Regions from separate parts of the Paenibacillus sp. GYB004 genome, predicted to be linked through region 1. Evidence: a T-box and tRNA genes for the amino acid it is inferred to sense, from the RefSeq annotation. Region 1 holds a T-box; the other holds one or more tRNA genes.
What was found. A T-box is a leader RNA that pairs with one kind of tRNA and senses whether it is charged. The one in region 1 lies ahead of metG (methionine--tRNA ligase), so its partner is inferred to be a tRNA-Met.

Region 2: it has a tRNA-Met gene. The T-box ahead of metG (methionine--tRNA ligase) is inferred to sense a tRNA for this amino acid. The anticodon was not compared.

The regions. Positions count from the first base shown of each region.
Region 1 covers NZ_JARBDB010000047.1:360,530-364,639, forward strand. The annotation lists gene PV433_RS20235 (N-acetylmannosamine-6-phosphate 2-epimerase) at 1-126, shown strand, start outside; gene PV433_RS20240 (ROK family protein) at 144-1,127, shown strand; T-box leader at 1,450-1,721, shown strand; gene metG (methionine--tRNA ligase) at 1,769-3,403, shown strand; gene PV433_RS20250 (DUF3895 domain-containing protein) at 3,470-4,110, shown strand, end outside.
Region 2 covers NZ_JARBDB010000017.1:194,533-198,642, reverse strand. The annotation lists gene PV433_RS10120 (glycoside hydrolase family 2 protein) at 1-863, shown strand, start outside; tRNA gene PV433_RS10115 (tRNA-Asp) at 1,162-1,238, opposite strand; tRNA gene PV433_RS10110 (tRNA-Met) at 1,254-1,327, opposite strand; gene PV433_RS10105 (hypothetical protein) at 2,281-2,634, opposite strand; gene PV433_RS10100 (hypothetical protein) at 2,834-2,959, opposite strand; tRNA gene PV433_RS10095 (tRNA-Val) at 3,143-3,215, opposite strand; tRNA gene PV433_RS10090 (tRNA-Glu) at 3,281-3,355, opposite strand; gene PV433_RS10085 (sugar phosphate isomerase/epimerase family protein) at 3,557-4,110, opposite strand, start outside.

The DNA of each region.
Region 1 (4,110 bases):
ACACCGGGCGAGGCGACTATGGCAATGGAGGCGGGGGCGGCATTTGTGGTCGTCGGAAGCGCTATTACCCGTCCGCAGCTTATTGCTGCGCGTTATGCAGCGGCCATTCATCCCTTTACGGTCTAAGATCAGGAGGCTATTGAATGTGCCAAATCGTGCATGACCCGGATTCGATTTATGCGATTGGCGTCGATATCGGCGGGACGAAAATCAATGCCGGCTTAATCCGGGAGAACGGCGAGATCGTATGGAATTGCAGTGTAGAGACGTTAGCAGGTCAAGCAAACCCCGCCGATCGAGCGATTGACGCAATCACGAATGTTCTGAAATTCTTGAATCATAGCGGTATAGAGCCGCGACTGAAAGGAATCGGTGTCGGCAGTTCAGGCCAAATCGAGTGGAGAACAGGAAATATCCGATTCGGCACAGAGCTTATACCCGGTTATGTCGGCACTCCATTGAAGCAAATGCTGGAAGACGCTTTCGGGCTTCCCGTCTTGGTGGATAATGATGTCAATGTGCTGTGTCTGACCGAAAAGGTACTCGGCACGGGGCGAGGTGTTAATCATTTATTATGCCTGGCCCTCGGCACCGGAGTCGGTGGGGCCTTGATGATCGATGGCCGCATCTACCACGGCGCTTGGGGGGGAGCTGCGGAAGCAGGCCATATGTCGGTCGATTATAAAGGGCTGCCCTGTTTGTGCGGAGGGGCCGGATGTCTCGAGCAATATGCATCCGGAACGGGAATTGCCGCGCGGATGCGCCGAAGGCTTTCGGAGCAAGGCGTCCCGGATGAGACGATCACGGCAAGAGATGTAATGGCCCTCTGGCAGGCAGGCGACGGGATCGCTACGGAAATCATGGATGAAACGTTTGCCGCTTTGGGAACGGCGCTGGCCTCGCTAATTCATCTGTTCAACCCGGAGGTTGTCATTATTGGAGGCGGTGTTGCGGAGGCGGGAGAGAGGTTCATCAACCGCGTTCGCGAAGAGGTTCACAGGAGGACGATGCGATCGTTTTTGGAGAGGCTGCGTATTGAACCGGCTTACCAGGGGAATTTAAGCGGAATGATCGGCGCGGCTCTGCAAGTGTGGGAGTACGATATTTGCGGTCATCGGAAAATGTAATCATTAGGCAACCTTAGTCCGAAATTCAACTGGAAAGCCGAAAACCTCCTTAACGGAACGTTGGAGTAGAGGATAGAAATAACGGACATGTTGCATGAAGATTTTGCTGCCGCTTTTGAACCGCACGGTATCACAGTCGCCTACGACGGGATGATTTTGCACATTTGATTGGATTCGTGCGAATCGCTCATTTCCGAACTGCAGAATGCGGTGCGGCGCTATCCGGATTAAGGAGTTTTTTCGTTAACGGGGAAACCCCGTGATTGAATAGAGTTGACAGTAGCCGAATCTTTCCGTATAATCCCAATAAATTGAATATTCAAACAAAGCTATGAAGAGAAAGAGTACCTGACGAACGTCTTATACAGAGAGCTCCGGTTGCTGAGAAGGAGCAAAGAATACGTCCGGGAATATGGTCTCAGAGCTGCGCATCGAAGCCTTGACGGGCCGTAGGCTGCGCCGGGTCCCGCACCCGTTACCGTGCTAGGGTATACACGCCTGTTGTAAACGGATGCGTCGTACCTGAAGAGGTTTATGCCGCGAGGCATTAATAAAATTGGGTGGTAACGCGTGAGTCCAACTCTCGTCCCTTTGGGGATGAGAGTTTTTTGTCGTTTTTACACAAAAAGGAGGTAGTTAGGATGGCAAATGTATTTATCGGCGGCGCATGGCCTTATGCCAACGGTTCGCTGCACCTCGGCCGGCTGGCGAGCTTGTTACCCGGGGATGTGCTGGCAAGGTATTACCGGGCAAAAGGGGAGCGGGTGCTCTATGTGTCGGGAAGCGACTGCCACGGCACGCCGGTCGCCGTGCAAGCGAATCAGGAAGGCGTCACTCCAGACCGGATCGCGGACCGGTATCACCGGGAATTTCTCGATTGCTTCGAGCGGCTCGGCTTTACGTACGATCTCTACACCCGAACCGACGATCGCTTTCATCATCAGGTCGTCCAGGAGCTGTTCCTGAAGCTGCTGGAGAACGGACATCTGTACAAAAAGACCGTGTCGCAGACGTATTGCGAGACCGACGAAAGGTTTCTGCCGGACCGCTACGTGGAGGGGGAATGTCCGGTATGCGGGCAGCGTGCGCGGGGCGATCAATGCGAAGCGTGCTCCACGATTCTCGATCCTGCCGATCTGATCGGCAAAACGTGCAAATTGTGCGGAAATCCGCCGATTGAGAGGGAGACCGAGCATTACTATCTCGCTCTTTCCCGGTTCCAGGAAGCGCTGGCCCGCTATGCGGAACGTGCTCAAGGCTGGAAGGACAACGCAGTGCAGCTGACGCAGCGTTACTTGAAGGAAGGGCTGCTCGACCGGGCGGTGACCCGGGATCTCGACTGGGGCGTCGACGTGCCGCTGGACGGGTTCGAGGGGAAGAAAATTTATGTATGGATCGAAGCGGTATGCGGTTATTTGTCGGCGAGCAGGCAGTGGGCGGCCGAGACAGGCGGCGATTGGGAATCGTTCTGGGCGGACGACGGGGAAGAGATTACCGCCTATTACGTCCACGGCAAAGACAACGTGCCGTTCCATACGATTATCTGGCCAGCGCTGCTGCTCGGAGCCGGCGGGCTTCATCTGCCCGATCGGATCGTTTCCTGCGAATATATGACCCTTGAAGGGAAAAAGTTTTCGACCAGCCGCGGCTGGGCCGTCTGGGTTCCTTACTTGCTGAGCCGCTATCACCCGGACTCCATCCGGTACTTCCTCCTTGCCAACGGGCCGGAGAAGCGCGATTCGGATTTTTCGTGGAGAGAGTTTATCCACAGCCATAACGGCGAGCTGCTGGGCGCTTTCGGCAATTTCGTCAACCGGACGCTTGCTTTCATAGCGAAATTGATGGAGGGGACCGTGCCTGCAGGCCAAGTTCCGGCAGACTGGTCCGGCCGGATCGGGTCGTTATACCGGGAGGCCGGGGAGCGGATCGGCAGCGGGAACCTGAAAGAAGCTCTGGAAATCATATTCGCAACCGTCCGCGCCGCCAACAAATATTATGATGAGCGAAAGCCTTGGGCCGAGTGGAAAGAAAACAGGTCCGGCTGTAACGATACGATATTCACCTGCGTCTTTATCATTGCGAATTTGGCAAACGTCCTGCAGCCTTTTTTACCTTTCTCGTGCGACCGGATTCGAACGTTTCTGTCGCTGGAGCCGCCGAGCTGGGAACCGGTGACCTCTCCGGCCGGCCGGACGATAGGCGATCTCGGTCATTTGTTCGAGCGGATCGAGCCCGGGCGGATCGAGGAGGAGACGCTGCGTTTGGGTGGCTTGTAAAAAAAACGTCGAAAACCGACCGGCGGATCAAGTACAATAGAAACTGGACGCAGGGAGGGATTGCGGATGATTTTATCCGTTCAGGACAGAGAAATGTTATTGGCGGAATTAAATGCGGAGCAGCGGCATTATTTGTCGGAGCAGATGGTCCGAAGCCGCCGTACCGTATTTGCCAATGAGATGGCCAGGGAGAAAGGGTATCATATCCCCGAGCACGCGGACCCGGAAACGATCGAAGTGCTGCTGGACGATTGGCTGTATACCGGCTATATCGATGCGGGAGCCGTCACTCCGGACTTGCGCTGCGAATGCGGGAGGCCCTTGAGATACCAGCATCATGTAACCCATAAGGTCACGGGCGAAGAGAAAAAGTTCGGGATCGAGCATCTGAAGGAGCATCTCGGCATCGACGCTTCCATCGTGACGGCTATTAAGCAGGGCTTCGATGCGATCGACTATGAGCTGGATGAGATCCTAATCAAGATCCGAAGCGGCTGGAAGCCCGAACCGGAATTGCTGGCCAACCCGCCGGCTTCGCTTCCCGAAGAGATCCGGATGCATCAGAAGCTTGGGCTGCCTTTACTGGAAAGACACATCCGGAAACTTCGCCAGTTGCGGTCCGAAGGACTGAAGCCGAAAATATTGCCGCCGCTGCCGCAAGCGACGCCTCCTTCCGGGACCGGCGTGTCCCGCCGGGAAGTGAAGGA
Region 2 (4,110 bases), on a different contig from region 1:
GTCCCTGCTTCATGAAGCTGGTGCTCGACCAAGGGTATTTCCCGGACGGTCTGCTGACCGCGCCGACGGACGAGGCGCTCCGTTATGATGTGGAGGCGACCAAAGCAATGGGCTTTAACGGCGCGCGCAAGCATCAGAAGGTGGAAGATCCCCGCTACTTGTATTGGTGCGACAAGCTCGGTCTGCTCGTTTGGGGCGAGATGGCCAATTCGTACATGTATTCGGAAACGTATGTACAGCGCATGACCGCCGAATGGACGGAAGCCGTGGAGCGGGATTACAACCATCCTTGCGTCGTCGCCTGGGTGCCTCTCAACGAAAGCTGGGGTGTCCCGGACATCGCCCACGACAACCAGCAGCAGATGCATGCCAAGGCGATGTATTATTTGACCAAGTCGCTGGACGTCACCCGGCCTGTCGTATCCAATGACGGCTGGGAGCACGCCACCACCGACCTGTGCACCATCCATGACTATGAATGGAGACGCGAGGTGCTTGCCGAACGGTACAGCTCAGCGGACAAAGCGGTCTTGGCCGTTCCGGCCGGGCGGACGATTTTCGCCGGCGGTTTCGCCTACGGAGGCGAGCCGATTCTGGTTACCGAATTCGGCGGGATCGCCTTTAAAAAGGCGGACGAGGACGGCTGGGGATATTCTGGCGCCAAAGACGAAGCCGATTTCGCCCGCAGGCTGGCCGACGTCGTTCATCCGCTGCTGCAAAGCCCGGTCGTACAAGGCTACTGTTACACGCAGCTGACGGACGTCGAACAGGAGAAAAACGGCCTGCTCACCTACGACCGCAAACCGAAGCTCCCGCTGGACGTCATCCGGCAGATTAATCAAGGGAAGCTGCCGGAGCTGTAAAAGCGGGCTAGATTCCGTAAAAGTAGTACTGGTACAAACGTCAAAGGCAGTCCCTGCCCTTCGATCGAAGGAGGACTGCCTTTTCATCGGAACAAAATGTTAAAGGAAAGCACGCCTCAACAAAAAAGCCCCATAAATGCAAAAAAATCGCACATTCGCGATTGTAGTCTACTATTTAAATAAAATGGCGGAGCTGACGGGATTCTCGTTACTCCGTAACGAGACTGCGAAGCTTATACTACCGAAGTAACGCTTCGACGAACCTAAAGGTTCTCATCCGTACTGTAAGTAATACAAATGGCGGAGCTGACGGGATTCGAACCCGCGGTCTCCTGCGTGACAGGCAGGCATGTTAGGCCACTACACCACAGCTCCACTATGTAAATCAAATTGCGGGGGCAGGATTTGAACCTGCGGCCTTCGGGTTATGAGCCCGACGAGCTACCGGGCTGCTCCACCCCGCGTCGTTATAATTCGGATCTCGTCCGCCGCAGCAACAGCTGCGTTCCGTTTGATCACTTTTCATACTATACTATGATTGCACGCGTAATGCAAGGCCTTTTCCCGTAATCCCGCAAACACAGAATGCTCTGAATTGTCCGACACCGATTAGAAGCCCCTGCATAACAACCAAATGTGGCAGCTTGCGGTCGACCAATCGTATTCATGCAGCATATCCGCAATACCCCGTTGTTGGGAGATGTCTCGCACCGCAGCCGTCCTTTCGCTGTCCTCGTATGCTATAATTAGCGATAGAATAGGGTAACCCGCTTACCGTCTAACCAGACGCCGATTCTCCGCCTGACCGTTTCCCGGCAGCCGAATCCCAATTGTAGCGTGGAAGGGAGCTGACCATGTGAGTATTTCGTTTATGTTGCTGATCGCCGGAGGTTTGTTCCTCCTTCTCGTCGCCGCCCTTGTGATTATCTTGCTATTGAAGAAATAATTCTTGTAAAAGAAGCCCCCGAGTCGCCTAAGTCGAGGAGTACAGGTCTGCCTGATTTGCTCTTTCTACCCGGCCAGCAAATTAGAGCTAAAATCGCTCTTATTACACCTCAAATGGCCGTCCGCACCGGAATAGGTGACGATAGAGGCTCTTATATCGCTGGAAAACTGCGATTCCGGGTAAATGTTCGATTATAAGAGCTGGAAACCGCTCCTATTCCTCCACAAACCGCTGCCTGCGCCGAAGTAAGATATACTAAACGGGGGACCTAAGTAGTAACCTACTCTTATCCGCAAAACCACGGTGGACCAATCCGAAAGCTGGACCCTTTCCGGTTCAGCCCTTACTCTTGGCTAGCGGCAGGCGCTCTCCAGTCCCCGTTCCGGACTTTCGCCGTATAGATGACGCCCAGGCCGGGCGCACCGAAACGAACATCCCCGGAACCAAAACGGTCCGGGGGATGTTCACAGCTTAAGCCCATCGGATCGCGGCAACCGGAGCACCGGCGGCAACATTCCCCGCAAGCGCCGCCGATATCGTCACCGCATTGCCGGCAATCGCCGAAATGGTAGTCCACTGCGTCGTCCGGTCGTCCAGGCAAACGGCGAGCACGTCGCCGACACTCATGCCGGACACATCGGTCACCGGCAGCACGTCAGCTCCCGAGCTTTGCGCGGTCGATACGGCCGCATCCGTTCGGCCTGCGCATATCCACAAGCCGGTTCCGTCGCTTTTCGCAACGGTCAGCCCCGGATAGACCAACCCTCTGACCGGTTTGGCCGCTTGCACCAGAGGGCGGTGCTGCCTTCTGCCTATATCGTCCACGGACCAACCGGCGGCATTCGTCCTGACATACGCTTTCAGCCTTGCATATTATTTTTACAACAAGTTCAAGAGAAAGTATGGGGTAACGCCGAATCAGTTCCGCAAATCTTATTCAGGTGCTTTCGCAGAAGCGCTGCGGTAACATGCGAAAAGAAAAGAACGCCCTTCGATTGAACCCGGGCGTTCCTCGTGCACATATTCATACAATGGCGAATGCGACTACCCTCTCGGCCAGCCTCGCGTTAGCAAGCTCGCCCATGCGCAAATGCAGGAAAATCGCCCGCTTAAACAACTGCGCTTCCGTCGCGCCCTTTAACGGCCTCATTATGTACATTTCCGGGTAGCGATCCAATTGCAATTTTGCGTTATTCGTTATACGTATCCGCTATCAGGGTTACAAGTAATCGAGAGCAGTTATAGTTTCCCGTCGCACTCCCAAGGTTGCCAAGCCGGGCGCACCAAAACAAAAAAGCCTTGCTAAGCAAGGCTTTCCGGGTATTGCTATGGATGAACGCTAACGGGATCGAACCGCTGACCCCTACCCTGTCAAGGTAGTGCTCTCCCAGCTGAGCTAAGCGTTCATGAAGTATTGGCAAGCTCCGACGAACCTAATAGGTTCTCATTCCAGGCGAAGCTATAACAAGGATGGTGACCCGTAGGGGATTCGAACCCCTGTTACCTCCGTGAAAGGGAGGTGTCTTAACCCCTTGACCAACGGGCCATGCTAGTTGTTGCATTCGCTTGTCCTCACTAGGAGTGACAGCGAAATTAATCTTAGCATAAATCTATCGACTTGGCAACTAGTCTTCTACATTTTTTTATTTTCCTCCGCGAAAACGTCCAGGGCCGCGGCCCATGTAAAACCGCCACAGCCCTGCCGACGCCCGCCCGACACCTGAACAGCCTCTCGAGCCGCCGCCAACTACCGGTATGTTTTCACAAAATCGACGGCCTGGCGGATATTCGCCTCCGGATGTTCGCCAGTCTCCCGCTCGATCGTCAAATAGCCCGTATAGCCGATATCCAGCAGCGCCTGGAAGTAAGCGTCAAACGAAACATGTCCTTCTCCCAGCGGCGTTTCGGTGTACACCTTCCTGGCCCGGACCAGCTCCCGGATCTTGCCGTTCTCCTGAGGCGTATAATGAAGCGCCCCGTACACTTCGCGCGGATCGACGGCTACGAAGCGGACTCCGTCCTTCACATGCGTATGCACGATATAGTCCTTCAGCGTATATACGCCGCGAACCGGATCGTCGCCGGTAACCATCACAAGATTGGCCGGGTCGTAGTTGACGGACACCCCTTTGCCTCCGAGCGTATCGAGAAATAGCTTCAAATGATAAACGGTAGTCGGCCCCGTCTCGATGGCAAAAAAGGAGCCCATGCTCTCCGCATACTCGCACAGCTCCCGGCAAGCCGCCTGCATCGCCGCATACTCCCTGCTCTCCGTGTCGTAAGGGATAACCCCGATATGCG